4 regions of the Streptomyces sp. NPDC045287 genome follow, and region 4 is predicted to be linked to each of the others. Evidence: riboswitches for the same ligand, from Rfam matches in the RefSeq annotation. Region 4 holds a riboswitch; each other region holds the start of a gene.

Region 1 (6,838 bases), on a different contig from region 4:
CCCGCGCACGCCAAGGGCAAGACGGGCATCCCGGGGGAGCGCAAGGCCGAGCTGATGACGCACCTGCTCAACATCGACCCGCCGGACCACACGAGGCTGCGCCGGCTCGTGTCGAAGGCGTTCACCCCGCGCCGGGTCGCGGAGTTCGCCCCCCGTGTGCAGGAGCTGACGGACCGCCTGATCGACGGCTTCGCCGCGCGGGGAGAGGCCGACCTCATCCACGAGTTCGCCTTCCCCCTCCCCATCTACGCCATCTGCGACATGCTCGGTGTGCCCGCCGAGGACCAGGACGACTTCCGGGACTGGGCCGGGCAGATGATCCGGCACGGCGGCCGGACGGCGTCCTCGTCCGAGGGGGGCGGGCGGCGGGAGAGCCCGCGCGGCGGTGTCGCGCGGGCCGTGAAGCGGATGCGGGCGTACCTCGTCGACCTGATCGAGCGGAAGCGGGAGGACCTCGGCGACGACCTGATCTCCGGCCTCATCCGCGCCTCCGACCACGGCGAGCACCTCACCGGGAACGAGGCCGCCGCGATGGCCTTCATCCTCCTGTTCGCGGGTTTCGAGACGACCGTCAACCTCATCGGCAACGGCACGTACGCCCTGCTCCGCAACCCCGGCGAGCGCGCCCGCCTCCAGCGGTCCCTCGCCGCGGGCGAGACGGGGCTGCTCGCCACGGCCGTGGAGGAACTGCTGCGCTACGACGGGCCGGTCGAGCTGGCGACCTGGCGTTACGCGACGCAGCCGCTCGTCCTCGGCGGGCAGCGGATCGAGCCCGGCGAACCCGTCCTCGTCGTCCTCGCCGCGGCCGACCGGGACCCGGAGCGGTTCGACGCCCCGGACACCCTGGACCTCGGGCGGACCGACAACCAGCACCTCGGGTACGGGCACGGCATCCACTACTGCCTGGGCGCGCCGCTCGCCCGGCTGGAGGGGCAGGCCGCGCTGGCCACGCTGCTGACGCGCCTGCCCGACCTGCGCCTCGCCGTCGACCCGGACGAACTGCGGTGGCGCGGCGGGCTCATCATGCGCGGGCTGCGGACCCTCCCGGTGGAGTTCACCCCCGAAAGGGCCTGACGGACCATCAGCTCTGTGATGTTCGCGTAATCTCCCCTGCATCGACTTGTGACTGGCGTTCGAATGCCGCTACGTTCACCGTCACCTCAGCAGTCACGCGAAAGGTCCAACGCATGCGCTCCGGGAACGGACGACACCGTCGACCCCGTCAGGCTCCCGCCCTCGTCGTCGCCGCGGGGGTGACCGGATCGGCGATCGCCCTGCCGCTGCTCGGCGCGGGCACCGCGTCCGCCGCCGACGCCGCCACCTGGGACCGGGTCGCCGAGTGCGAGACCGGCGGCATGTGGAGCGCCGACCTCGGCAACGGCTACTACGGCGGCCTCCAGTTCTCGCAGGAGACCTGGCAGGCGTACGGGGGCACGGCGTACGCGCCGCGCGCCGACCTCGCCAGCCGCTCCCAGCAGATCGCCGTCGCGGAGAAGGTCTTCGCCGCGCGGGGCTCCGCCGCGTGGGAGACCTGTGCGCCCATCGCGGGCCTGGCCGGTGCGGGCGACCCCGCCCCGGCGGAGACCGGCCCGGGTGCCACGCCGGAGCCGTCCGCGAGCACCGGTGCGGACGCCGGGGCGTCGAAGGAGCCCGCCGCGCGGGACGGGAAGGCCGCCACCGAGGGCGCCACGACCCCCTCCGGCACGGCCGAGGGCGGCGGGAAGGCCACCGCCCCCGCCGTCCCGGACGCGACGGTCACGCCGACCGCGCCCTCCGACGACCCCGCGGACCCCGCCGCCTCCGGCGACGCGCCCGCGGCCGACGGCGGCACGGGCGGCTCCGCCTCCGGCACGGGCAGGCACCGCGGCGAGCCGGCCAAGGAGGAGGCCACGACCGCTCCGACCGTTCCGGGCGCCACCGATGACTCCGGCGAGTCCGGCGAATCCGCTGAATCCGGCAATGCGGTCAGTGGGCGTGAAACCGGTAGACACACCTCGCGGGGTGACGGAACGGCACGTACTGCGGAGGGCCTCGCCGCGGACGGCACGTACACCGTCCAGCCCGGCGACAACCTGTGGGCCATCGCGGACACCCACGAGCTGGCCGGCGGCTGGCCGGCGCTCTACGACGCGAACCGCGAGACCGTGGGTACCGACCCCGATCTCATCCTCCCTGGCCAGAGCCTCGATCTGGGCGTGAATGAGGGGTAGTTACGGGCCGAATGTCCGTTTCTCGGAAGTGAGACAAGAGTCTCTTTGCCCCAACTCGCGCCCCTGCGCCGCCCGATCCGCCCGTCTCCGCCCCTACCTGCGCAAACACCCGCAAGAGGTGGGCGCGTAGGGGTGGATTGACCCGGATGTCCCCCTTTGAACTTGGGGCGGGTCTGTGCTTACCGTCGATACCGCTCGCCACCGCGGGCCCCGTCCGACCGGTAACGCCGAATCCTGCCGCCGGACGACGGGAACAGTCGACGCTTCCAGCGCCGTAGGCAGGAGCGGGGGACCCAAGGTAAGTGCCGGGCCCGGCCGTTGAGAGACGACCGGAACCGGCTCGGGGTGAAGCCGCGCGCCCAGCGCGCGGCCGGGCACTCACCAGGCCCGAACCCGACAGCTCACCTCGTAGGCGTCGGTGAGGAGATCCGCCATGCTGAATTCCGATTCCGGCAAGGGAAAGCACCGTCGCCCGTCCAAGGCCGTCCGTCTCGTCGCGTTCGCCGGCATCACCGGCGTGGCCGTCGCCGCCCCGCTGATGGGCGCCACGTCCGCCAGCGCCGCGACCGCCTCCGAGTGGGACCGCGTCGCGCAGTGCGAGTCCGGCGGCAACTGGTCCATCAACACCGGCAACGGCTACTACGGCGGCCTGCAGTTCTCGGCCTCCACGTGGGCCGCGTACGGCGGCACGCAGTACGCCTCCACCGCCGACCGGGCCAGCAAGGCCCAGCAGATAGAGATCGCCGAGAAGGTCCTCGCGGGCCAGGGCAAGGGCGCCTGGCCGGTCTGCGGCGTCGGCCTGTCCAGCGCGCCGTACGGTGGCGGCGCCGCCGCCGAGCGCACCGCCGAGGAGCCCACCACGCGCAGCGAGCAGCGCACCGCGCCCAAGCCGGCCCAGCCCGAGGCGGCGGCCCCCAAGGCGGCGGCCCCCAAGGCCAAGGCCGAGACCGTCACCACCCCGACCGGCGAGAAGGTCGAGAAGGGCGACGGCGAGTACGAGGTCAAGGCCGGCGACACGCTCAGCTCCATCGCCACGGCCGAGGGCGTCAAGGGCGGCTGGAAGAAGCTGTTCGACCTGAACGAGGACATCGTCGACGACGCCGACCTCATCTACCCGGGCCAGCAGCTCCACCTGAGCTGACCCGGAGGCGGTCCGGCCGGACCCACCCGGCCGGCCGCTCCCCCCCCCGAGCCGGCCCCGGCTCGTCGCGCATCCCCCGTACGCGGCGAGCCGGGGCCTCCCCCGTTTCGGGGCAAACCGGTCCAGGACGGATGAGAACGGGGGCGCTCAAGGTGGTTACCGTCCAGTAGGAATGGCGGCTGTTCACCCCGCAATCCACCGCTTCGTGCCCTTTTTCGTCCCAGCGGGCGGGCGGTCGCGGGCCCCGGCCCTCCGGGGCGGTTAGGCTCTTGCCGCAAGGCCAAAGATCCTGCACTCCATGCGTCACATCCCAGAAGGAGATGCTCGTGCCGTCCATCGACGTCGTCGTAGCCCGGGAAATCCTGGACTCCCGAGGCAACCCCACGGTCGAGGTCGAGGTCGGCCTCGACGACGGCAGCACCGGCCGTGCTGCCGTCCCGTCCGGTGCCTCCACCGGTGCGTTCGAGGCCCTCGAGCTCCGCGACGGTGACAAGGACCGCTACCTCGGCAAGGGTGTCGAGAAGGCCGTGCTCGCCGTCATCGAGCAGATCGGCCCGGAGCTCGTCGGCTACGACGCCACCGAGCAGCGGCTGATCGACCAGGCGATGTTCGACCTGGACGCCACCCCGGACAAGTCCTCCCTCGGCGCCAACGCCATCCTCGGCGTCTCCCTCGCCGTGGCGCACGCCGCCTCCGAGGCGTCCGACCTGCCGCTCTTCCGCTACCTGGGCGGCCCGAACGCGCACCTGCTGCCGGTGCCGATGATGAACATCCTGAACGGCGGCTCGCACGCCGACTCCAACGTGGACATCCAGGAGTTCATGATCGCCCCGATCGGCGCGGAGTCCTTCTCCGAGGCCCTGCGCTGGGGCACCGAGGTCTACCACACCCTGAAGAAGGTCCTGAAGGACAAGGGCCTGTCCACCGGCCTCGGCGACGAGGGCGGCTTCGCCCCGAACCTGGAGTCCAACCGCGCCGCCCTCGACCTCATCCTGGAGGCGATCAAGCAGGCCGGCTACACCCCGGGCAAGGACATCGCGCTCGCCCTGGACGTCGCCGCGTCCGAGTTCTACAAGGACGGCGCGTACGCCTTCGAGGGCAAGTCCCGCACGGCCGCCGAGATGACCGAGTACTACGAGGAGCTCGTCGCCTCGTACCCGCTCGTCTCCATCGAGGACCCGCTGTTCGAGGACGACTGGGACGGCTGGAAGACCATCACCGAGAAGCTCGGCTCGAAGGTCCAGCTCGTCGGCGACGACCTGTTCGTCACCAACCCGGAGCGCCTGGCCCGCGGCATCGAGGAGGGCGCGGCCAACGCCCTGCTCGTCAAGGTCAACCAGATCGGCTCCCTCACGGAGACCCTGGACGCCGTCGAGCTGGCCCAGCGCAACGGCTTCAAGTGCATGATGTCCCACCGCTCCGGCGAGACCGAGGACGTCACCATCGCCGACCTGGCCGTCGCCACCAACTGCGGCCAGATCAAGACCGGCGCCCCGGCCCGCTCCGAGCGCGTCGCCAAGTACAACCAGCTCCTGCGCATCGAGGAGATCCTCGACGACGCCGCGGTGTACGCCGGCCGCAGCGCGTTCCCGCGGTTCCGCCCCGCGAACGACTGAACGAGCGGGGGCCGGCGCCTCGTCGCCCCCGGTTGCGTACGTCCCCGGCCACGGTCCCGTACCGTGTCCGGGGACGTCGTACGTGAGGAGGGGCGAGCCGATGGGCCAGGACCGGGACCGGTTCTCGACCGCGACGAGGCTGCGGCTGCTCGGCGAGCAGACCGCCGCCCGCGTCTACCGTTCCCAGAGCCGCCGCCAGGCGCGCCGCTCCCGGCTCACCGGCCGGGCCGCCTTCCTCGCCCTCGTCGTCTGCACCATGGTCGTCGCCCTCGCCTACCCGATGCGCCAGTACGTGTCGCAGCGCGGCGAGATCGCCGAGCAGGAGCGGCTGGCCGAGGAGGCCGCCGCCCGCGTCGAACGGCTGCGCGACGAGAAGGCCCGCCTCCAGGACGACGCCTACGTCAAGCGGCTCGCCCGCCAGCACCTCCACTACGTGATGCCCGGCGAGACCGCCTTCACGATGAACGACCCCGGGGCGGCCCGGCGGCACCGCACCGACCAGGGCGGCACCGGCCGGCCCTGGTACTCCAGCGTCTGGGACGGCGTGGACCGCGCCGACCAGCAGAACCGATAGCCGCTGGGCCGCCCCCGGCGGTCCCGCGCCCCACCAGGACCGAGCAGGATCAAGGCAGGCATGGAAACGCCCCCTCCGCAGACCGAACGCACCGAGCCGACCGAGGCCGACGTCGCGGCCTTCAAGGAACAGCTCGGCCGCCCGCCGCGCGGCCTGCGGGCCATCGCGCACCGCTGCCCGTGCGGCGAGCCCGACGTCGTCGAGACCGCGCCCCGGCTCCCCGACGGCACGCCGTTCCCGACGACGTACTACCTCACGTGCCCCCGCGCGAACTCCGCGATCGGCACGCTGGAGGCGAACGGCGTCATGAAGGAGATGACCGAGCGCCTCGGCACCGACCCCGAGCTGGCCGCCGCCTACCGGGCCGCGCACGAGGACTACATCGCCCGCCGCGACGCCATCGAGGTCCTCACCGGCTTCCCCAGCGCCGGCGGCATGCCGGACCGCGTGAAGTGCCTGCACGTCCTGGTCGCCCACTCCCTGGTCGCCGGGCCGGGCGTGAACCCGCTGGGCGACGAGGCGCTGGCGATGCTCCCGGAGTGGTGGGCGAAGGGCCCCTGCGTCACGCCGTGCGTGGCCCCGAAGGAGGAGGACGGCTGGACCGTCGAGGGTGACGCGGACGGCCACTTCGCCTTCAAGCCGATCGACGACGGGGAGGAGGAGAAGTGACCCGGGTGGCGGCCATCGACTGCGGCACGAACTCCATCCGCCTCCTCGTGGCGGACGTCGACCCCGACGCGGGCACCCTCGTCGACCTGGACCGGCGGATGACCATCGTCCGCCTCGGCCAGGGCGTGGACCGCACGGGCCGGCTGGCCCCGGAGGCGCTGGAGCGGACGTTCGCGGCGTGCCGCGAGTACGCCGCCGCCATCGGGGAGCTGGGCGCCGAGAAGGTCCGCTTCGTGGCGACCTCCGCCTCCCGCGACGCCGAGAACCGCGAGGACTTCGTGCGGGGCGTCCTGGACATCCTCGGGGTCGAGCCGGAGGTCATCACCGGCGACCAGGAGGCCGAGTTCTCCTTCACCGGGGCGACCCGCGAACTGGAGGGCACCGACCGGTACCTGGTGGTGGACATCGGCGGCGGCTCCACCGAGTTCGTCGTCGGTTCCGCGCACGTCGAGGCGGCCCGGTCGGTGGACATCGGCTGCGTGCGCCTGACGGAGCGCCACGTCCGCCACGACCCGCCCGGCGAGGACGAGGTGGCCGCGATCCGCGCCGACGTGCGCGCCGCGATCGCCCTGGCCGAGGAGACCGTCCCCGTGCGCGAGGCGCACACCCTCGTCGGCCTCGCCGGCTC
Region 2 (6,838 bases), on a different contig from region 4:
GCCGCGTCCTGGACCGGCGGGCCCCGGCGGCCCGGCGGCTGCGGGCGGCCGTGCGCTGGTACGTGCCGGGCCGGCGGACCCGGGGATGGCGGCTGTGGATCGAGTGCTGGGCGGCGGCTCCGCGGGAACGCGCGCTGCGGGAGGTCGCGGCGCGGCTCGACCGGCAGTGGAGGGCCGCGCTGGCGGAGGTGTTCGCGCAGGGAGCGGCGGCGGGCGAGTTCCGGTGCCCCGACCCGGAGGGCGCGGCCGGGCGGCTGACGGCGCTCCTCGACGGGCTGGGCGTCCGGATGACGGCGTACCGGGGGTCGTTGAGTCGTACGACGGTGCTGCGCTGGGCGGACGAGGCCCTGGAGCGGGAGCTGGGCGGGACCGGGGAGGGCGGGGCCTGAGCGGCCGGGGCGCACGCGTGGAGGCGGGTTCCCGGCGAACCGGCCGGGTCGGCCCGTACGGCGACCGCGGCGCGCGCGGAGGCGGAGCCGCCCCCCTGCGCGCGTGGCCGGCGGTGGGGCCGGGGCCGGACCGCCCCGTACGCGCGCGTGGCCGGCCGATCGGGGCCGGCACCGGCCTCCCCCCTGAGCGGACCGCCCCGTACGCGCGCGTGGCCGGCGCCCGCGCCCCGCTCGCCGTACCGGAGCGTCCGCTACAGCGGCAGCAGGTCCGGGCGCTTGGCCGAGATCCGGTCGCCGGAGCTCTCGCCGCGCAGACGGCGGCCGATCCAGGGGACGAGGTACTCGCGGGCCCACTGGATGTCGTCGCGCCGCTCCTCCAGGGTGCCGCGCGGCGGGAGCGGCGGCCACGGCTGGTCGGGGTCGGCCGGCACGTCGAGGCCGAGGAGCTGGGCGGCTCGCAGCGCGACCCGCGTGTGCCCCTCGGGCGACAGGTGGAGCCGGTCCGCGTCCCAGGCGCGGCGGTCCTGGACGGTCCTGAGCGACCACAGGTCCAGGACCGGGCAGCCGTACCGGTCGGCGATGGCCCGGACGTGGCTGTTGTACGTGGCGATCCTGCCGCGCAGGCGGCGCAGGACCGGGACGCCGCGCGTGTCGAATCCGGTGGTCACCACGACCGTGCCGATGACGGAGGTCAGGTCCGCGACCGCGCGTTCGAAGCGCGCGGCCACGTCGTCGGGGTCGCTGCCGGGCCGGATGATGTCGTTGCCGCCGGCGCAGAAGGTCACCAGGTCGGGGAGGAGCTCCTTGGCTCGGGGCACCTGCTCCTCCACGATCTGGTCGAGGAGCCTGCCGCGCACGGCGAGGTTGGCGTACCGGAACTCCCGGCCCTCCGGGAGCCGGTCGGCGAGCAGGACCGCGAGGCGGTCGGCCCAGCCGAGGAACCGCCCGTCCGGGCCCGGGTCCCCCACACCCTCGGTGAAGCTGTCGCCGATCGCCGTGTACGACCCGATCACGTCGTTCTCCCCCATCGTCGAATCGTCTGCCACGGCAGCACATCATCCACCGTGGGATGTGACCTACGCGACCGTAAGGAGGGGTTGACGGGGCGTGATCTCCGCCACCGCGCCGCTGCCCGGCACCCTCGCGGGGTGCCGGGCGGCGGCGGTTCGCGGTGACGCGCGCGTCAGGTTCAGATGCTGACGCCGTGGCTCCGGAGGTAGGCCAGCGGGTCGACGTCCGAGCCGTAGCTGGGGCTGGTGCGGATCTCGAAGTGCAGGTGCGGGCCGGTCGAGTTGCCGGTGGAACCGGACAGGCCGATCTGCTGCCCGCCGCCGACGGTCTGGCCGGCGGAGACGGAGAGGGAGGACAGGTGGGCGTACTGCGAGTAGTTGCCGTCCTCGTGCTTGATGACGACCTCGTTGCCGTACGCGCCGCTCCAGCCGGCGGAGACGACGGTGCCCGGGCCGACGGCCTTGACGGTGCTGCCGGAGGAGGCGGCGAAGTCGACGCCCGTGTGGTAGCCGGAGGACCACATGGAGCCGGAGGCGCGGTACGGGGTGGTGATGCCGGCGGAGACCGGGGCGGTGAAGCCGGAGCCGCTCTGCGCGGGCGTCTGGGTCTCGGCCGGGGCCTGGGTCTCGGCCGGGGCCTGGGTCTCGGCCGGGGCCTGGGTCTCGGCCGGGGCCTGGGTCTCGGCCTCGGCCGGGGTGTCGGCCGCGGGCTTCGCCTCGGCGGGGGCCTGGACCTCGGCGGGGGCCTGGGTCTTGGCGGCGGACCGGGAGGCGCGCTCGCCGCGGGAGTCGTCGGCCTTGGCGCCGAGGGTGAGCTTCAGGCCCGGGTGGATGAGCGCCGGGTCGTCGCCGATGGCCTCGCGGTTGTCGGCGTACAGCTTCTTCCAGCCGCCCTCGACGTTCTTGTTGTGGGCGATCTTCGCCAGGTAGTCGCCGGCGACGACGGTGTAGACGCGCGGCGCGGGCTTGGCGGTCCCGGCGGCGGACGCGACGGCGGCCGTCTGCGCGGGGGCGGCGGCCGGGGCCGCGGCGGGGGCGGCGGCGTGCGCGCCGGTCGCACCGAGGAGCGGGAGGGCGATGGCGGCACCACCCGTTCCGGCGGCGACGAAACCGCGCGTGAGCGGGCTGGACTTGATACGGCGGTGCTTACCCTTGGCGGGCATGGCGAATTCCTCTCCGGCGCCTGCGAGGTGAGCTGTCGGGTTCGGGCTGGAGCTGCCCGGCCGCGCGGGTGGCGCGACTTCACCCCGAGCCGTACGGGAATTCCCGTACGGCGGCCTACCTGGTTCCCCCGCTCCTGCCACACGTGGGTGGGTGCGAATTCCGGGGCGGCGGCAGGATTCGGCGATCCGCCCGGCTGGAACGGGACCGTAAACGAGTGGGGACGACGGGAACAAGCGGATGGTTGCCCCCGCTCATTCACGCCGGGGAATTCTTCGGGGAATTCCGGTCACCCTCCGTGGATTACGGATCATGAATTCCCGTGCGGCGCGGGGATTCCAGGCGGCGCCACCGGATACGATCCGTCACCTTTATGACGCTGCTCACGCGGTGGAGCCCATCCCCCTTGTTTCCAGGGCGCGTTATGACGTACTCCATCAATACGGACAGAAGCGACAGAATCTCTCTTACGTGATCATCGGATCAACAGCGACACAAGCGGACGATCATCGCGCCGAAGCCGCCTGGCTCCCCTGGGCGAACCACGCCGGAACAGGACGCGGCCACGGTGGGGAGCAGGGCGTCCCGCCACCCGCGCGCCACCGGCGGGACGGTGCGCCGCACCCACCCCGCGGCGACGCGAAGGGCCGGCACGCGGCGGATCCTTGCCCGGGGAAGCGATGTCGTATCGTCGGACCGCTACCTCGTCGGCGGCCGTCGCCGACGCCAGACACGGAGGAGCTCCCGTGACGCAGCAGCTGCCGTCCTTCCCGTCGACCGCCGAGCCGGAGCTGACCGGCGTCCGCAACTTCCGTGACGTGGGCGGGCTGCCGACCGTGGACGGGCGCCGGGTGCGGCCCGGGGTGCTGTTCCGCAGCGGGCACCTCGCGCACGCCACCGAGGAGGACGCGGCGTTCCTGACGTCGCTCGGGCTGCACACCGTCTTCGACTTCCGCAACGCCGCCGATCAGGCGCTGGAGGGCCCGGACGTGGAGCTGCCCGGGGTGCGTAACGTCAACATCCCGCTGACGGACCCGGCCGACGGCGCCGAGTTCTGGGGGATGGTCCGCAACGGCGACCTGGACCAGTTGCGGGACCTGCTCGGGGACGGCAAGGCGGCGGCGCGGATGCGGGCCGCCTACCGCGGCATCGTCGTCGAGCGCACCGCGGAGCACAGCCGGGTCCTGCACGCCCTCGCCGCGGACAGCGTGCCCGCGCTGATGCACTGCGCGGCGGGCAAGGACCGCGCGGGTCTGTCCGTGGCGGTGGTGCTGCTGGCGGTCGGCGTGGAGCGCGAGGCGATCGAGGCGGACTACCTGAAGTCGAACGACCCGCACCGCCGGTACAAGGTCCGCCGCAGCGACTCGTCGCCCGCCGGGATGTCCCCGGAGGTGATGGAGCTGCTCGGCCCGCTGTTCGACGCGCGCGCCGAGTACCTGCACACGGCGTACGCGACGATCGAGGAGACCTGGGGCTCCACCGAGCGGTACCTCGGCGAGGGGCTCGGTCTGAGCGGCGAGACCCGCGACCGGCTGCGCGAGCGCCTGCTCGACGTCTGAGGACCGCGCGGGCCGGGCGGCTACTGGTTCTGGCCGCCGAGCAGGAAGAGCAGGTAGAGGAAGGCCGCGAAGAGGTGGCCCGCGACCAGGTAGGCGAACAGCCGTATGACGAGGTTGCGGTTGATCCACCGCTCCTGGGTGCTGGGGATGGGGTTCGGGTTCTCCGGCTCGGACACGCGTACCTCTCGGTCGTCTCAGTGGCGCTGGGCGGGGCCGCCGCCGAGGCACAGGTCGGCGGCGGAGCTCTGCAGGAGGGTGTGGACGAACAGCAGCTCCGCCCCGTCGCGGGTGGCCGCGGCGATCCGGTGCGGGGTGAGCGAGTCGAAGTGGGCGCTGTCGCCCGGGTCGAGGACGTGCACGGCGTCGCCGAGCGCCAGCCGTACGCGCCCGGCGAGCACGTACAGCCACTCCTCGCCCGGGTGGACGCGGACCGCGTCGCGCAGCCCCGTGTACGGGACCTCCACGCGCAGCGCCTGCATGGCCCTGTTCGCCGCGCCCGCCTGGTGGTAGGTCCAGCCGCCGGCCTCGACCGGCTCGGCGCGGCCGGCGCGGACCACCGGGTCCGCGGCGTGGGCCGCCTCGCCGAGCAGCTCCGACACGGTCGTACCGTAGGTACGGGCGAGCCCGAGCAGCATCGGCAGCGACGGCTGGCGGCGGCCGGTCTCCAGGCGGGACAGGTGGGCCGGGGAGAGCCCGGCGCGCCGGGCGGCCGCCTCCAGGGTCAGGCCCCTGCGGCGGCGCAGGGCGCGCAGTTGGGGCGCGACGTCCGGCAGCGCGTCGGCCGGCTCGCCTTCGACGGTCGTCATGCGTCCATTGCGCCAGGAAATTTCCCGGGGGGCAATTTTCTTGCCTCCTGGGCAAAAATCACCGGTTGGCGACGGCCTGCTTGACCAGGGTGCGCCCGAAGTCCCAGATCAGTCCACCGCCGCTGTGCGCCTCGTCCATCACCGCGGTGAACGCGGTGACGAACCGGTCGACGTCCTCCTCCCCGACCACCAGCGGCGGGATCAGTTTGATGACCTCCAGGCGGTCGCCGGAGACCTGGGTGAGGATCCGGTGCCGCTGGAGCAGCGGGACGACGACCATCTGCGCGAAGAGCCCCCTGCGGGCCGTCTGGAGCATCGTCCAGCGGCCGCGCAGGGCCAGCGACGAGGGCCTGCCGAACTCGATGCCGATCATCAGGCCGCGCCCGCGCACCTCGCGGAGCATCTCGTACCGGTCGACGAGCTCCGCGAGCCGGGACTTCAGCAGGGCGCCGGTGCGCCGGGCGTTCTCCACGAGGCCCTCGTCCTCCAACACGGCGAGGACGGCCAGGCCGGCGGCCATGGCCTGGGCGTTGGCGCCGAAGCTCGCCGAGTGGACGACGACGCGGTCCATCGACGAGTAGACCTTCTTGAAGATCCAATCCTTGCCGAGGGTGGCGCTGACCGGCACGTACCCGCCGGACAGGGCCTTGGCGACGCACACGAGGTCGGGTTCGACGCCCTCCTCGTGCTGGTAGGCGTAGAAGTCGCCGGTGCGGCCGAGGCCGGTCTGCACCTCGTCCGCGATGAGCAGGGCGCCCCGCTCGTGCAGCAGTTCCGCGGCGGCGCGCAGGAAGCCGGGCGGGGCCTCGTGGACGCCCTTGCCCTGGATGGGCTCCACGATCATCGCGGCCACGTCGCCGCGCCTCAGCTCCCGCCCCAGGGCGTCGAGGTCGCCCAGCTCGATCGCGGTGTCGGGGAGCAGCGGGCCGAAGCCGTCGCGGAAGCAGTCCTCGCCGTTGACGGAGAGCGCCCCGGCGGTGAGCCCGTGGAAGGCGTGGGCGCAGTACACGACGCGCGGCCGGCCGGTGGCGCGCCGGGCGAACTTGAGGGCGGTCTCCACCGCCTCCGCGCCGCTGTTGCCGAAGTGGACCCGGTCCAGGTGGGGCGAGTGGGCGAGCAGCCGCTCGGCGAGGAGGCCGGGCAGCGGCGCGCAGTCGAACCGGGTGAGGTCGGGCAGGGAGAGGTCGAGGACGTCGTGCAGGGCCCGGCGCACCACGGGGTGGTGGCGGCCCAGGCCCATGACGCCGAAGCCGGCCAGCATGTCGAGGTAGTCGTTGCCCTCGGCGTCCCAGAAGTGGGCGCCTTCGGCGCGTTCGTACACCTTGTCGAAGCCGATGGTGTGCAGCATGCGCGGAAGCTGGTGGTTGAGGTGCCGGGCGTGCAGTTCGTACCGCTCGGAGGCGCGGTCCGCGAGCAGCTTGCCGAGGTCGAAGCCGGTGCTCATGCGTCGCTCCTCAGGCGCCGCGGCCGGGGAGCGCCTCCCGGGCGGCGCGCAGGGATTCGCGCAGGGAGCCCACGGTGGCGAGGACGGCGGTCGGCTCGTAGCCGCAGTGCGCCATGCAGTTGGCGCAGCGCGGGTCCTTGCCCCGGCCGTACGCGTCCCAGTCGGTCTCCTCGACCAGCTCGCGGTAGGTCGGGACGTACCCGTCGCTCATCAGGTAACAGGGGCGCTGCCAGCCGAAGAGGGAGTAGTTCGGGATGGCCCAGGCCGTGCAGGGGAAGTCGGCCCGGCCCTCCAGGAAGTCGAGGAACAGCGGCGAGTGGTTGAGGCGCCAGCGGCGGCGGTTGCCGCCGGCGAAGGCCTTCCTGAAGAGTTCGCGGGTCTGCTCGACGCCGAGGAAGTGCTCCTGGTCGGGCGCCTTCTCGTAGGCGTACGCGGGCGAGATCATCATTTCGTCGACGCGGAGGTCGTC
Region 3 (6,838 bases), on a different contig from region 4:
CCACCAGCGCCACGTTGTTGATGCCGAAGGACTCCTCCATCGGCGTCAGCTTGTACAGCTGCTCCAGCACCGCCTCGGGCACGAAGCCGTTCTTGACCTCGATGACCAGGCGCAGGCCGTGCTCCCGGTCCGTGAGGTCCTTGACGTCCGCGATGCCCTGGAGCTTCTTCGCGCCGACCAGGTCCTTGATCTTGGCGATGACCTTCTCGGGGCCGACCGCGAACGGCAGCTCCGTGACGACCAGGCCCTTGCGGCGCGCCGTCACGTTCTCCACCGCCACCGTCGCGCGGATCTTGAACGTGCCGCGGCCGGACTCGTACGCGTCCCTGATGCCGGACAGGCCGACGATCCGGCCGCCGGTCGGCAGGTCCGGGCCGGGGACGAACCGCATGAGCGTCTCGAGGTCGGCGCCCGGGTGCCTGATCAGGTGCCGGGCGGCCGCGACGACCTCGCCCAGGTTGTGCGGGGGCATGTTGGTGGCCATACCGACCGCGATGCCCGACGCGCCGTTGACCAGCAGGTTCGGGAAGGCGGCCGGGAGGGCGGCCGGCTCGCGCTCCTGCCCGTCGTAGTTCGGCACGAAGTCGACGGTGTCCTCGTCGATCGACTCCGTCATCAGGGACGTCGCGTCGGCCATCCGGCACTCCGTGTACCGCATGGCGGCCGGCGGGTCGTCGTTGCCCAGCGAGCCGAAGTTGCCGTGGCCGTCGACCAGCGGCAGGCGCATCGAGAAGGGCTGCGCCATGCGCACCAGCGCGTCGTAGATCGACGCGTCGCCGTGCGGGTGGAGCTTGCCCATCACCTCGCCGACGACGCGGGCGCACTTCACGAACCCGCGCTCGGGGCGCAGGCCCATCTCGTTCATCTGGTACACGATCCGGCGGTGCACCGGTTTCATGCCGTCCCGCGCGTCGGGCAGGGCTCGGGAGTAGATCACCGAGTACGCGTACTCGAGGAAGGAGCCCTGCATCTCGTCGACGACGTCGATGTCGAGGATCCGCTCCTCGAAGTCGTCGGGCGGCGGGGTCTTCGTGCTGCGGCGGGCCATCGCTGCTGCGGCTCCTTCACCAACAAGGTTGATCTGACGCCGACCATTGTGGACCGTCCCACTGACAGGACCGACCGCGACCCGGAAGAGGGACGCCGCAGCTTGCCGGGAACTTCGCAGGGCGCCGGTGCGCTTGCATACAGTGGCAGGACTTTTCCATGACGCGATCGAAGGGACGTACATGCCCATGGGTCACACGGCCACAGCCCAGGCCGGCTCCGGCGGCCTGACAGCGACCGAGCACCGGCTGGCCAACGGCCTGCGCGTGGTGCTCTCGGAGGACCACCTGACCCCGGTCGCCGCGGTGTGCCTCTGGTACGACGTCGGCTCCCGCCACGAGGTCAAGGGCCGCACCGGCCTCGCCCACCTCTTCGAGCACCTGATGTTCCAGGGCTCCCAGCAGGTCCGGGGCAACGGCCACTTCGAGCTGGTGCAGGGTGCCGGCGGCTCCCTCAACGGCACCACGAGCTTCGAGCGCACCAACTACTTCGAGACCATGCCCGCCCACCAGCTGGAGCTCGCCCTCTGGCTGGAGGCCGACCGCATGGGATCCCTCCTCGCCGCCCTCGACGACGAGTCGATGGAGAACCAGCGGGACGTCGTCAAGAACGAGCGCCGCCAGCGCTACGACAACGTGCCGTACGGCACGGCGTTCGAGAAGCTGACCGCCCTCGTCTTCCCGGACGGGCACCCCTACCACCACACGCCGATCGGTTCCATGGCGGACCTGGACGCGGCCACGCTGGAGGACGCCCGGGACTTCTTCCGCACGTACTACGCGCCGAACAACGCCGTCCTGTCCGTCGTCGGCGACATCGACCCCGAGCAGACGCTCGCCTGGGTCGAGAAGTACTTCGGCTCCATCCCGTCCCACGACGGCAAGCCCGCGCCGCGCGACGGGACGCTCCCGGACGTCATCGGCGAGCAGCTCCGCGAGGTCGTCGAGGAGGACGTCCCGGCCCGCGCCCTGATGGCCGCCTACCGCCTCCCGGCCGACGGCACGCGCGCGTGCGACGCCGCCGACATCGCCCTCACCGTCCTCGGCGGCGGCGAGTCGTCCCGGCTGCACAACCGGCTGGTCCGGCGCGACCGCACCGCCGTGGCCGCCGGCTTCGGGATGCTGCGGCTGGCCGGCGCGCCCTCGATGGGGTGGCTGGACGTGAAGACCTCCGCCGGGGTCGAGGTGCCGGACATCGAGGCCGCCGTCGACGAGGAGCTGGCCCGGTTCGCCGCCGAGGGGCCCACCGCCGAGGAGATGGAGCGCGCCCAGGCCCAACTGGAGCGCGAGTGGCTGGACCGGCTGGGCACGGTCGCGGGCCGCGCCGACGAGCTGTGCCGGTTCGCCGTCCTGTTCGGCGACCCGCAGCTCGCCCTCACGGCCGTCCAGCGGGTCCTGGACGTCACCGCCGACGAGGTGCGCGAGGTCGCGGCAGAGCGGCTGCGCCCGGACAACCGCGCGGTCCTCGTCTACGAACCCACCAAGGCCGACGACGGCGACCGGACCGACAGCGACGAGGAAGAGGGGGCGGACCAGTGAGCGACGCTGCCGTGTCTCTGACGACCATGGAGTTCCACCCGCGGCCGAAGCCGGGCACGCCCCGCGTGTGGGCCTTCCCCGCTCCCGAGCGGGGCGAGCTGGGCAACGGCCTGACGGTGCTGCGCTGCCACCGCCCCGGCCAGCAGGTCGTCGCCGTCGAGATCGTCCTCGACGCCCCGCTGGACGCCGAGCCGGAGGGCCTCGACGGCGTCGCCACCATCATGGCGCGCGCCCTGTCGGAGGGCACGGACAAACACACCGCCGAGGAGTTCGCCGCCGAGCTGGAGCGGTGCGGCGCCACCCTGGACGCGCACGCGGACCACCCCGCCGTGCGGGTCTCCCTGGAGGTGCCGGCCTCCCGGCTGCACAAGGCCCTCGGGCTCCTCTCCGACGCGCTGCGGGCGCCGGCCTTCGCGGACGACGAGATCGACCGCCTCGTCCGCAACCGCCTCGACGAGATCCCGCACGAGACGGCCAACCCCGCCCGCCGCGCCGCCAAGCAGCTCTCCGCCGAGCTGTTCCCGGCCTCCTCGCGCATGTCCCGGCCCCGCCAGGGCACGGAGGAGACCGTCGCCCGGATCGACTCCGCGGCCGTACGGGCCTTCTACGAGGCCCACGTCCGCCCCGCGTCGGCCACCGCGGTCGTCGTCGGCGACCTGACCGGCATCGACCTGGACGCGCTCCTCGACGACACGCTCGGCGCGTGGACGGGCGGCGCGCCCCGCCCGCGCACGGCGTCGCCCGTCACCGCCGACGACACCGGTCGCGTCGTCATCGTGGACCGGCCGGGCGCCGTGCAGACGCAGCTCCTCATCGGCCGCGTCGGTCCCGACCGGCACGACAGCGTGTGGCCCGCGCAGGTCGTCGGCACGTACTGCCTGGGCGGCACGCTCACCTCCCGCCTGGACCGCGTCCTGCGCGAGGAGAAGGGCTACACGTACGGCGTGCGGGCCTTCGGGCAGGTCCTGCGGTCCCTGCCGGACGGCACGGGCGCGGCGATGCTCGCCATCAGCGGCTCCGTCGACACGCCCAACACCGGCCCGGCGCTGGACGACCTGTGGAAGGTGCTGCGCACCCTCGCGGCGGAGGGGCTCACCGACGCCGAGCGCGACGCCGCCGTGCACAACCTGGTGGGCGTGGCCCCGCTCAAGTACGAGACGGCGGCGTCCGTCGCCGGCACCCTCGCCGACCAGGTCGAGCAGCACCTGCCGGACGACTTCCAGGCACGGCTGTACCGGCTCCTGGACGCGACGGGCACGGTGGAGGCGACGGCGGCCGTCGTCAGCGCCTTCCCGCCGGACCGCCTCGTCACCGTCCTCGTCGGGGACGCGGCGCAGATCAAGGCGCCGGTGGAGGCGCTGGGCATCGGCGAAGTGACCGTCGTCACCGGCTGATTGACGAGGCGGAACCCCGTCGTCCACCCGGACGGCGGGGTTCCGTTCTCGCTCGGACTTATGTCCGTTTTGTTGGAGAGGTTGGGTGTCTGTTCTGTGGCGTGCGCTACAAAAAAGCGTGTCTGTTTGGTGATTGAAAGATCAGCCGCATAGCGTCTTAGGCGCTGTCCGCCCCCCGTACCCGCCGCACCCGCGGCACCGGGCAGCGATCGCCGAATCCCCGTCGGGCGTGAGCCCGGGGAGCCGGGGACCCATGTCCCCTGGGGTGAATCGGACGCCTTCGCCACCGCGCGGAGGGGTCCGTAGGAGACCTTCCTGCTCCGAACCCGTCAGCTAACCCGGTAGGCGAGAGGGAAGGAAAGGACACGTTCCCTTCATGGCGTTCACCCGTTCCACCGGGAAGCACCGTGCCCCGAGCCGAGTGAGCCGCAGGAGCGCCCACGTCGCCGGCGCCGCCGCCCTCGCCACCTCCGGCGTCATCGGAACCCTCGCCTCCCCGGCGTTCGCCGCGGACGCGGAGCGCGCCTCCCTGGAGGACACCGGCCTCAACCAGGCCATCGCCGGCTACGAGCTGGCCGACGAGGTCGAGGACCAGGCCGCCGCCCAGGAGCTGGCCGCCGAGGTGGCCGAGCGCCAGGCGCAGGCCGAAGCGGCGGCCGAACGCCAGGCCGAGGCCCGGGTCCAGGCCGCCCGCGAGGCCCAGGAGCGCGCCTCCCGCGAGGCCGAGCGCAAGCGCCTCAACTCCTTCCAGCTCCCCGTGGCCGGCTCGTACGTCTCCACCCCCTACCGGGCGGGCGGCTCGCTGTGGTCCTCCGGCAGCCACTCGGGCGTCGACTTCCACGCCCCGTACGGCTCCGCCGTCGTCTCCGTGGGCCTCGGCACGGTCGTCGAGGCCGGCTGGGGCGGCGCGTACGGCAACAACGTGGTGATCCGGATGCACGACGGCACCTACACGCAGTACGGCCACCTCGCCTCGATCGGCGTCGCGGTCGGCCAGACGGTCATGCCGGGCCAGCAGATCGGCATCTCCGGCTCGACCGGCAACTCCACGGGCCCCCACCTCCACTTCGAGGCCCGCACCTCCGCCGAGTACGGCTCCGACGTCGACCCGGTCTCCTACCTCCGGGCGCGCGGCGTCGACGTCTGACCCGCCCCGCTCCGCGAAGGCCCCGGCTCGGTCACCGAGCCGGGGCCTTCGCGTCGCCCCTCCGCCTCTCCGCCGCCCGCAGTCCACCGCCCCGGCCAAAAATTCACCATGGATTACGGCCCGGGATCGGAAAATGCCCTTCGTTGCAATAGAGTCACCGAACAGCGTCGAACTATTGGGTGTCGCGCGGATTAAACGGTGGGCGGAGCGATTCGGAGGTTCGGTATGCGCATTCCCGCGCACTCGGTGTGTACGGCGATCCGGGCGGACATCGTCTCCGGGGTGCTGCCGCGCGGCAGCCGCCTCGCCGAGGAGCAGCTCGCCCGCCGCTACGGCGTCTCCCGCGTCCCCGTCCGCGAGGCGCTGCGGACCCTGGAGTCGGAGGGCTTCGTCGTCTCGCGCCGCCACGTCGGCGCCTGCGTGGCGGAGCCGACCGAGCAGGACGCCGCCGACCTGCTGGAGATGCGCACGCTGCTGGAGCCGCTGGGCGCCGCCCGCGCCGCCCAGCGCCGCACCGAGGCCCACCTCAAGGTGCTGCGCGGCCTCGTCCGCCTGGGTCGGGAGGGGGCTCGCCGCGGCCAGGGGGAGGACCTGCGCCCGCTGGGCGACTGGTTCCACGAGACGCTCGCCCAGGCGTCGGCCAGCCCCGGCCTGACCTCGCTGCTCACCCAGCTGCGCCACAAGACCGCCTGGATGTACGCGGTCGAGGAGCCGGCCAGGCCGGCCGAGGCGTGGGCGGAGCGCGGCGCGATCGTCGACGCCGTCGCCCGGAGCGACGCGGAGCGGGCCCGGATGCTCACCGCCCAGCACGTCGAGCGGTGGCGCGGCACCCACCGGCTGCGCCGCACGGGCCGCGTGAGGGGTTCGCAACCTCCCGTAAACACCGCCGGAGCGCGGAATTAACAGCGGGACCGTATACAAAGGAAGGGAGAAATGACGGGGTCCTTTTCGGCTGCCCGCGAAAAGCACTGCCCGGAAAATCGGGGAATCCACGAGACCGGCGGGAACCGGAAATCCGGCGCGTCCCGGAAGAAGGAGAGCCGCACCCCCGAATTCCGGGCGGTGCGGCTCCGTGGTGCTGCCGGTCGTCGTCAGACGGTCTCGGGAAGCTCCTCAAGACCCTCGGCGACCAGCTTCGCCAGACGGTCCAGCGCCGCGTCCGCGCCCTCGGCGTCGGAGGCGAGGACGATCTCCTCGCCGCCCTGCGCGCCCAGGCCGAGCACCGCGAGCATCGACGCGGCGTTGACCGGGGTGCCGCCGGCCTTGGCGATGGTCACGGGGACGCCGGAGGCCGTGGCGGCACGGACGAAGATGGAGGCGGGGCGGGCGTGCAGGCCCTCGGCCCAACCGACGTTGACGCGGCGCTCAGCCATGGTGTTGCCCTTCAAGTGCTAGTGGTTGTCTAGACCAGTCTCTCATGTCCGGCGGAGTGCCGGAACGGCGCCGTACCCTTGGCCCATGCTGAACCCGTCCGATCAGTCGGCGCACGCGTACCCCGACCACTGGGAGGCCGACGTGGTGCTGCGCGACGGCGGCACCGCGCGGATCAGACCGATCACCGCGGACGACGCCGAGCGCCTGGTCAGCTTCTACGAGCAGGTCTCGGATGAGTCGAAGTACTACCGGTTCTTCGCACCTTACCCCCGGCTCTCCGCCAAGGACGTGCACCACTTCACCCACCACGACTACGTGGACCGGGTGGGCCTGGCCGC
Region 4 (6,838 bases):
CCGTGGCAGAGGGCGCCGCCGAACGCGTCGCCCGCTCCGAGTCCGTTGACCACCTCGACCTCGACGGGCGGGACTTCGGCGGTGGTGCCGTCGCGGTGGACGGCGAGGACGCCGGCGGGGCCCTGTTTGACGACGGCGAGTTCGACGCCGGTGCCGAGGAGGGCGCGGGCGCAGGCGCGGGGTTCGCGGACGCCGGTGGCGAGCTCGCACTCGTCGAGGTTGCCGACGGCGACCGTGGCGTGTCGCAGGGCCTCGGCGTAGTGGGCGCGGGCTTCGGCGGGATCGTCCCAGAGCGCGGGCCGCCAGTCGAGGTCGAGGACGGTGATGCCGGTTCCCGCCCGGGCGCGCAGGGCGGCGAGGGTGGCGGCGCGGCTGGGTTCGGCGCTCAGTCCCGTGCCGGTCGTCCACAGGACGCGGGCGGCGCGCAGGGCGCCGTGGTCGAGTTCGCCGGGGTGGATCTCCAGGTCGGGGGCCTTGGGGTAGCGGTAGAAGTAGAGGGGGAAGTGGTCGGGCGGGAAGATCTCGCAGAAGGTGACGGGGGTGGGGAGGGCGTCGACGGGGGTGACCCAGCGGTCGTCGACGCCGAACTCCCGGAGCGCCCGGCGCACGTACGCGCCGAAGGGGTCGTCGCCGGTGCGGGTGACGAGGGCGACGGACCGGCCGAGGCGGGCGGCGGCGACGGCCACGTTGGCGGCGGACCCGCCGAGGAACCTGCCGAACGTCTCGACCCGCGCCAGGGGCACGCCGGTCCGGAGGGGGTAGAGGTCGACGCCGACGCGCCCCATGGCGATCAGGTCGAAGGGCTCGCCGCGGGTCCGGCCCGCGGCGCCGGCGCCCGGTTCGACGCCGGTGTCGGTCCCGGCGGTCCCAGCGGTCCCAGCGGTCCCGGTGGTCTCGGTGGTCTCGGCCTCGGCGGGCTCGGGGTCGGTGTCGGCGGGTTCGGGCATGCGTGTCGCTCCTGGTGACGGCGGGACGGTTTCCGCGCGGCGGTGGTCGGCGTCGGCTCACTCACGCCGTTACTGCCCTCCCCCTCCGGGGGGATAAAGTCGCAGGGACGCCATTGACCCGCATGGAGAGCGATCTCACACGCCGCGGCGGGACCGTCCGCGCGAGGACGGGCCTCCCGCGGGCCCCCGGCCCCCGGCGCGCGGTGGCGGTGCGCGACGCCACCGTACGGGCGAGGGAGATGGTGGCTCCGCCCCCGGCGCGCGGTGGCGGTACGCCGGACGGGCGGACCGGGCACCGCCCGCGGCGCGGCATCGTGCCGATAGGGTCGGACCACCGTCGAACCCGCCCGTACCAGACCGCCCAGCACCGCCCGCGCCCGGGTGAAAGGACCGCGTATGGACACCGTCGGCACCCCGTCCCTCGACCGCATCAGGATCGGTTCCGCGCCGGACTCGTGGGGGGTGTGGTTCCCCGACGACCCGCGGCAGGTGCCCTGGGAGAGGTTCCTGGACGAGGTGGCCGGGGCCGGGTACGAGTGGATCGAGCTCGGCCCGTACGGCTACCTCCCGACCGACCCGGCCCGGCTCTCCGACGAGACCGCCCGGCGCGGCCTGAAGGTCTCCGCCGGCACGGTCTTCACCTCCCTGCACCGGGGCCCCGCCGTCTGGGACGCGACCTGGGAGCGGGTGAGCCGGGTCGCGGAGCTGACCCGCGCCATGGGCGCGCGGCACCTGGTGGTCATCCCCTCGTTCTGGCGGGACGACAGGACCGCCGAGGTCGTCGAACCGCCCGAGCTGACCGCCGGGCAGTGGGCGGACCTCGCCCGCGGCACGGAGCGGCTGGGCCGCGAGGTGCGGGAGCGGTACGGCCTCGGCATCGTCGTCCACCCGCACGCCGACACGCACCTCGACACGGAGGAGCACGTGGAGCGGTTCCTCGACGCGACCGATCCCGACCTGGTCTCGCTGTGCCTGGACACGGGGCACTACGCGTACTGCGGCGGCGACAGCGTCAAGCTGATCGAGACGTACGGGGAGCGCGTCGGCTACCTGCACCTCAAGCAGGTCGACCCGGCCGTCCTGGCGGAGGTCGTCGAGAACGGCGTCCCGTTCGGGCAGGCCGTGCGGCGCGGGGTGATGTGCGAGCCGCCGTCCGGCGTCCCCGCGCTCGAACCGGTGCTCGCGGCGGCGCAGCGGCTCGGCGTGGACCTGTTCGCCATCGTGGAGCAGGACATGTACCCGTGCCCGCCGGACCGGCCGCTGCCGATCGCGGTGCGCACGCGCCGGTTCCTCCGCTCCTGCGGTGCCTGACCGGCGGGCCTCCGGGGCTTCCCGGTCCCTCCGGACCTGCCGGACCCCGGGGCTCCCGGTCCCTCCGGGCCCTCCAGCCCCCAGGGCCTCCCGGTCCCTCCGGATCCAGGGCCCCCGGTCCCTGTGACCTGCCGGACCTTCCGACCTCCCGGACCTCGGGGAAGGAGACCTTCGACCATGACCCAGCGCGGAACGCTCGGCGTGGCCGTCGTCGGCGCCGGCCGGATGGGCGCCGACCACGTGCGCCGCATCGACCGGGTGATCAGCGGGGCGCGGGTGGCCGCCGTCGCGGACGTGGACGCCGAGCGGGCGAAGGCCGTCGCGGACGGTGTCGACGGCTGCGCGGCGTACACCGACCCGGCCGCCGCGATCGCCGCGCCCGGCGTGGACGCCGTGCTCGTCGCCTCCCCCGGTCCGGCGCACGAGGCGGCGCTGATGGCGGCGCTCCGGCGCGGGCTCCCGGTGCTGTGCGAGAAGCCGCTCACCCCGGACGCGGCGTCCGCGCTGCGGGTGCTGCGGGCGGAGGAGCGGCTGGGCAGGCGGCTGGTCCAGGTGGGTTTCATGCGGCGGTACGACGCCGAGTACCTGCGGCTGAAGGCGCTGCTGGACGGCGGCGGGCTGGGTCGGCCGCTGATGCTGCACCACCGGCACCGCAACGCCTCGTCGCCGCCCTGGTTCACCGGCGAGATGCTCCTCGGCGACTCGGCGGTCCACGAGGTGGACGTCACGCGGTGGCTGCTGGGCCAGGAGATCACGGCGGTGACGGTGATGCGGCCGCGGCCGTCGGGGAACGCCCCCGAGGGCGTCGACGACCCGCAGTTCGCGGTCTTCGAGACGGACGGCGGGGCGCTCGCCGACGTGGAGGTCTACGTCAACTGCCGCTTCGGGTACCAGGTGCAGGCCGAGGCGGTGTGCGAGAACGGCACCGCGCGGATCGGCGACGCGCACGGGATGCTCGTCGCCGCGGGCGGCCGGTGGGGCGGTTCGATCGCGCCGGGGTTCGTGGAGCGGTTCGAGGAGGCGTACGACCGGCAGGTGCGGGCCTGGGTGGACGCCGCCCTGCGCGGTGGGGCCACCGGCCCGAGCTGCTGGGACGGGTACGCGGCGGCGGCCGTCTGCGAGGCGGCCCTCCGGGCGCGGGCCGAGGGCCGCCGGGTGGAGGTCGGCCTGGTGGAGCGGCCGGCCCTCTACCGCTGACGTGCGCGACCGGGCACCCGGCGGGCCGGGGTCCGGCGCGTCGGGTGCCCGGAGGGCGGGTCAGTACGGGCCGTTGACGTTGTCGATGGATCCGTACCGGTCGGCGGCGTAGTTGCACGCGGCGGTGATGTTGGCGACCGGGTCGAACGGGTCCAGGGACGTGCCGGGCACGTGGTAGGCGCTGAACGTGGGGTCGATGACCTGGAGGAGCCCCTTGGAGGGCGTCCCGGCGGCGGCGTTGGAGTCCCAGTTGTTGATGGCGAGCGGATTGCCGGAGGACTCGCGCATGACGTTGCGGTGAATTCCGTCGTAGGTTCCCGGAATTCCGTGCTGGGCCATGATGTCCAGCGATTCCTTGATCCAGCCGTCGAGGTTGTCGGCGTACGTCTTCACCGCGACGGGGGTGACGACGGCGCGGGCCTCGGAGCGGTCGGCGCGGGCCGGTTCGGAACGCTCCGCCGAAGCCGCCGCCGCGGCGCCGACGGTGAGCTTCAGACCGGGCCGGATGTGTGACGGGTCGTCACCGATGGCCTTCTTGTTGTCCTCGTACAGCTTCTTCCAGCCGCCGCTCACGGAATGCTCGCCGGCGATACCGGAAAGGGTGTCGCCGACGGTCACGGTGTACGTCACGGGCTTGGCGGCCTGGACGGCGGCGGCCGGCGCGACGACGGCCACGGCGGGCGCCGCGACCGGTGCGGCGGAGGCGGTGGCGGCGCCGGTCAGGGGCAGGGCGAGGGCGGCCCCGCCGGTACTCGCGACGACGAGCCCGCGGCTGAGGCGGCTGTTCTTGGGGCGACGGTGCTTACCCTGTGCGGGCATGGGGATTTTCCTCTCCGACGCCTGCGAGGTGAGCTGTCGGGTTCGGGCGGGAGATGCCCGGCCGCAGTCTCCCGCGACTTCACCCCTAGCCGCTCCGGACACCGGACCGGCGACTTACCTGGTTCCCCCGCTCCTGCCGAGCGCGCGTGTGTGGGTGCTGGAATCCGGAAGGCGGCAGGATTCGGCGTTCCCTCCGGAATGACGGTGACCGTAAACGAAATCCGCCGGGAGGAACAAGGGCGGGAATTCCGGCCGATGATCCATTGCAGCCCCGTTCGGCGGTGAATTCCGTGCCCCCGCGCGGCGTCCGGGGAATTCCGCCGTCCGCCCGCCGTGACCGACATCACGGTTTTCGCCTCCCGCCCACCCCCTACCACCCCACCACAAAAAGGAGGTAAGTAGTCCATATTAAATTAATACCCTCAAATGGTAATAAGCCGGACATGTACCCCGGATCGGCTCCGTACGGGTGCTTGGAGCACCTGGAACGGCGAGTGCGATTGCGCTTCCCATCCGAACGCCGAAGGTGTGAGTGGCAGATATCGACTGAAAAGGGGTAAAAGTGCATAAGAGATCGATGAGGACGTCACCGCGTCGGACCCTGGCGGCCGCGGCCGTGCTGTTGGGTCTGACGGCGGTCGCGGCGCCGGTCCCCGCGCCTGCGGCACCGGCGCCGCAGGGCGCGTCCTCCGCCTCCGCCCCCGGCTCCGTCATCGCCGACTGGGCGCGACTGACGGCGGAGGTCGTGGACCCCGAGAACCGTCTGATCTCGCCGGAGAAGGCCCTGTGGCACGCCCTCGTCTCGGCGGGCATGTACAACGCGGTGGTCGGGATCGAGGGCCGGTACGAGCCGTACCGCTGGAACGGACGGGCGCCTCGTACGGCGTCGTCCGTGGCCGCCGCCGCGACCGCCGCCCACGACGTGCTGCGGCACTACTTCCCGCAGGCGGCGGCCCGACTGAGGGCCGCCCACGCCGCCTCGCTCGCCGCGGTGCCGGACGGGTGGGCGGAGAAGGCGGGGGTGGCGTTCGGCCACCGCGCGGCCACCCACGTCATCGCGTTGCGGAAGAACGACGGCCACGGCGCCCGGGTCGCCTTCCCGGCCTCCCCCGCCCCCGGGGTGTGGCGCCCCACACCGACGGCGTACCGCCCCTTCGCCACCGCGTGGCTGGCACGGCTGCGCCCACTGCTCATGGACCGGCCCGACCGGTTCCGTCCCGGGCCGCCGCCCGCGCTGCCGTCCGCCCGCTACGCCGCCGACCTGAACGAGGTGAAGGCGTACGGCGCGAAGGACAGCCCGGTGCGGAGCCGGTGGCAGACCGACACCGCGCGGTTCTTCGTCGACCTCGACCTGCAGGGCGCCCTGGCCGACCGCGCCGCGCGGAACGGCCTCGACCTGGTCGACACGGCACGCCTGTTCGCCGCCGTCAACACCGTCCAGATCGACGCGACGATCGCCGCGTGGGACGCCAAGCTGCACTACGGCACCTGGCGGCCCATCACCGCGATCCGCGAGGCCGACCGCGACAACAACCCCCGCACCCAGGCCGACCCGGCGTGGGAGCCGCTCCTGGAGACCCCCTCGCACCCCGACTACCTCAGTGGCCACACCACCACCACCGGCGCCTTGGCCCGGACGTTGACGCTGCTGTCCGGCAGCCCGTTCCTCGACCTGCGCATCACGTCGGCCTTCGCGAAGGAGACCCGGTACTACGCCTCCGCCCACGAGTACAACCGGGACGTCGTGAACGCTCGCACCTGGGCGGGCATCCACACCCGTACGGCGAACACGGTCGGCACGCGGACGGGCGAGCGGGTCGCCGCCTGGGCGCTCGCCCGCCACTTCCGCCCGCTGACCGACCAGCCCGCCGACCGACCGGCCGACCGACCGACCCGCTGACCGGCCGGCCCGCCGACCGACCCGCCGGCCGGCCGGCTGACCGGCCGGCCGCGGGCGGCGGCGCACCGGGCCTGACGATCCGTCAGAGGACGGCGTCGAACCCGTCCCAGTGCTGGGCGACCTGGACGCGCGACCGGAACGGCGCCGCCGCGTTCCCGGTGCCCGTGTACTGCCACAGGACACCGGCCGTGTCGCGGGCGAGCAGCTCCGGGTGGCCGTCCGCCGTGACGTCGCCGTACGCGACGAGCACGTCGTAGATGTTCCAGCCGGTGCCGATCTGGCGGCGGGCCTGGAGCGGGGCGTTGCCGTCGCCGGTGCCCTGGTAGAGCCAGAGCGCGCCGGAGCCGTCGCGGGCGATCAGGTCGGCCTTCCGGTCACCGGTGACGTCGAGGCCACCGGTGAGGGAGGTGTAGATGTTCCAGCCGGTGCCGGCCTGGCGACGGGCCTCGAAGGGCCGCGCCGGGTCGCCCGTGCCCCGGTACAGCCAGAGCACGCCCGACCCGTCCACGGCGAGCAGGTCGTGCCGGCCGTCACCGGTCAGGTCGCCGGCGCCGCGGATCGACCGGTACGCGCCCCAGCCGGAGCCGACCCGCACCGGGGGCTCGAAGGAGGTGCGTCCCCCGCCGGCGAGCCGGTGGTACCAGAGCACGCCGGACGCGTCGCG

The links. Region 4 has a riboswitch for cyclic di-AMP ahead of AC07D6_RS03775 (LysM peptidoglycan-binding domain-containing protein). Riboswitches for the same ligand answer to the same signal wherever they lie in the genome.
Region 1: another riboswitch for cyclic di-AMP. It lies ahead of AC07D6_RS19570 (transglycosylase family protein); the one in region 4 lies ahead of AC07D6_RS03775 (LysM peptidoglycan-binding domain-containing protein).
Region 2: another riboswitch for cyclic di-AMP. It lies ahead of AC07D6_RS12100 (M23 family metallopeptidase); the one in region 4 lies ahead of AC07D6_RS03775 (LysM peptidoglycan-binding domain-containing protein).
Region 3: another riboswitch for cyclic di-AMP. It lies ahead of AC07D6_RS11650 (M23 family metallopeptidase); the one in region 4 lies ahead of AC07D6_RS03775 (LysM peptidoglycan-binding domain-containing protein).

The regions. Positions count from the first base shown of each region.
Region 1 is NZ_JBWKJG010000011.1:112,384-119,221, reverse strand. It holds gene AC07D6_RS19580 (cytochrome P450 family protein) at 1-1,074, shown strand, start outside; gene AC07D6_RS19575 (transglycosylase family protein) at 1,188-2,210, shown strand; cyclic di-AMP (ydaO/yuaA leader) riboswitch at 2,471-2,640, shown strand; gene AC07D6_RS19570 (transglycosylase family protein) at 2,644-3,351, shown strand; gene eno (phosphopyruvate hydratase) at 3,678-4,967, shown strand; gene AC07D6_RS19560 (FtsB family cell division protein) at 5,068-5,541, shown strand; gene AC07D6_RS19555 (DUF501 domain-containing protein) at 5,602-6,210, shown strand; gene AC07D6_RS19550 (Ppx/GppA phosphatase family protein) at 6,207-6,838, shown strand, end outside.
Region 2 is NZ_JBWKJG010000006.1:20,655-27,492, forward strand. It holds gene AC07D6_RS12090 (TetR/AcrR family transcriptional regulator) at 1-389, shown strand, start outside; gene AC07D6_RS12095 (SGNH/GDSL hydrolase family protein) at 641-1,417, opposite strand; gene AC07D6_RS12100 (M23 family metallopeptidase) at 1,579-2,562, opposite strand; cyclic di-AMP (ydaO/yuaA leader) riboswitch at 2,567-2,722, opposite strand; gene AC07D6_RS12105 (tyrosine-protein phosphatase) at 3,307-4,119, shown strand; gene AC07D6_RS12110 (DUF6126 family protein) at 4,140-4,295, opposite strand; gene AC07D6_RS12115 (XRE family transcriptional regulator) at 4,314-4,925, opposite strand; gene AC07D6_RS12120 (aspartate aminotransferase family protein) at 4,984-6,369, opposite strand; gene hpnH (adenosyl-hopene transferase HpnH) at 6,380-6,838, opposite strand, start outside.
Region 3 is NZ_JBWKJG010000005.1:300,543-307,380, reverse strand. It holds gene AC07D6_RS11665 (DNA gyrase/topoisomerase IV subunit A) at 1-1,048, opposite strand, end outside; gene AC07D6_RS11660 (M16 family metallopeptidase) at 1,236-2,585, shown strand; gene AC07D6_RS11655 (M16 family metallopeptidase) at 2,612-3,979, shown strand; cyclic di-AMP (ydaO/yuaA leader) riboswitch at 4,180-4,342, shown strand; gene AC07D6_RS11650 (M23 family metallopeptidase) at 4,356-5,126, shown strand; gene AC07D6_RS11645 (GntR family transcriptional regulator) at 5,352-6,029, shown strand; gene AC07D6_RS11640 (HPr family phosphocarrier protein) at 6,218-6,499, opposite strand; gene AC07D6_RS11635 (bifunctional acetate--CoA ligase family protein/GNAT family N-acetyltransferase) at 6,585-6,838, shown strand, end outside.
Region 4 is NZ_JBWKJG010000002.1:114,490-121,327, reverse strand. It holds gene iolC (5-dehydro-2-deoxygluconokinase) at 1-785, opposite strand, end outside; gene AC07D6_RS03785 (sugar phosphate isomerase/epimerase family protein) at 1,344-2,258, shown strand; gene AC07D6_RS03780 (Gfo/Idh/MocA family protein) at 2,436-3,455, shown strand; gene AC07D6_RS03775 (LysM peptidoglycan-binding domain-containing protein) at 3,516-4,274, opposite strand; cyclic di-AMP (ydaO/yuaA leader) riboswitch at 4,278-4,441, opposite strand; gene AC07D6_RS03770 (vanadium-dependent haloperoxidase) at 4,852-6,174, shown strand; gene AC07D6_RS03765 (FG-GAP repeat domain-containing protein) at 6,257-6,838, opposite strand, start outside.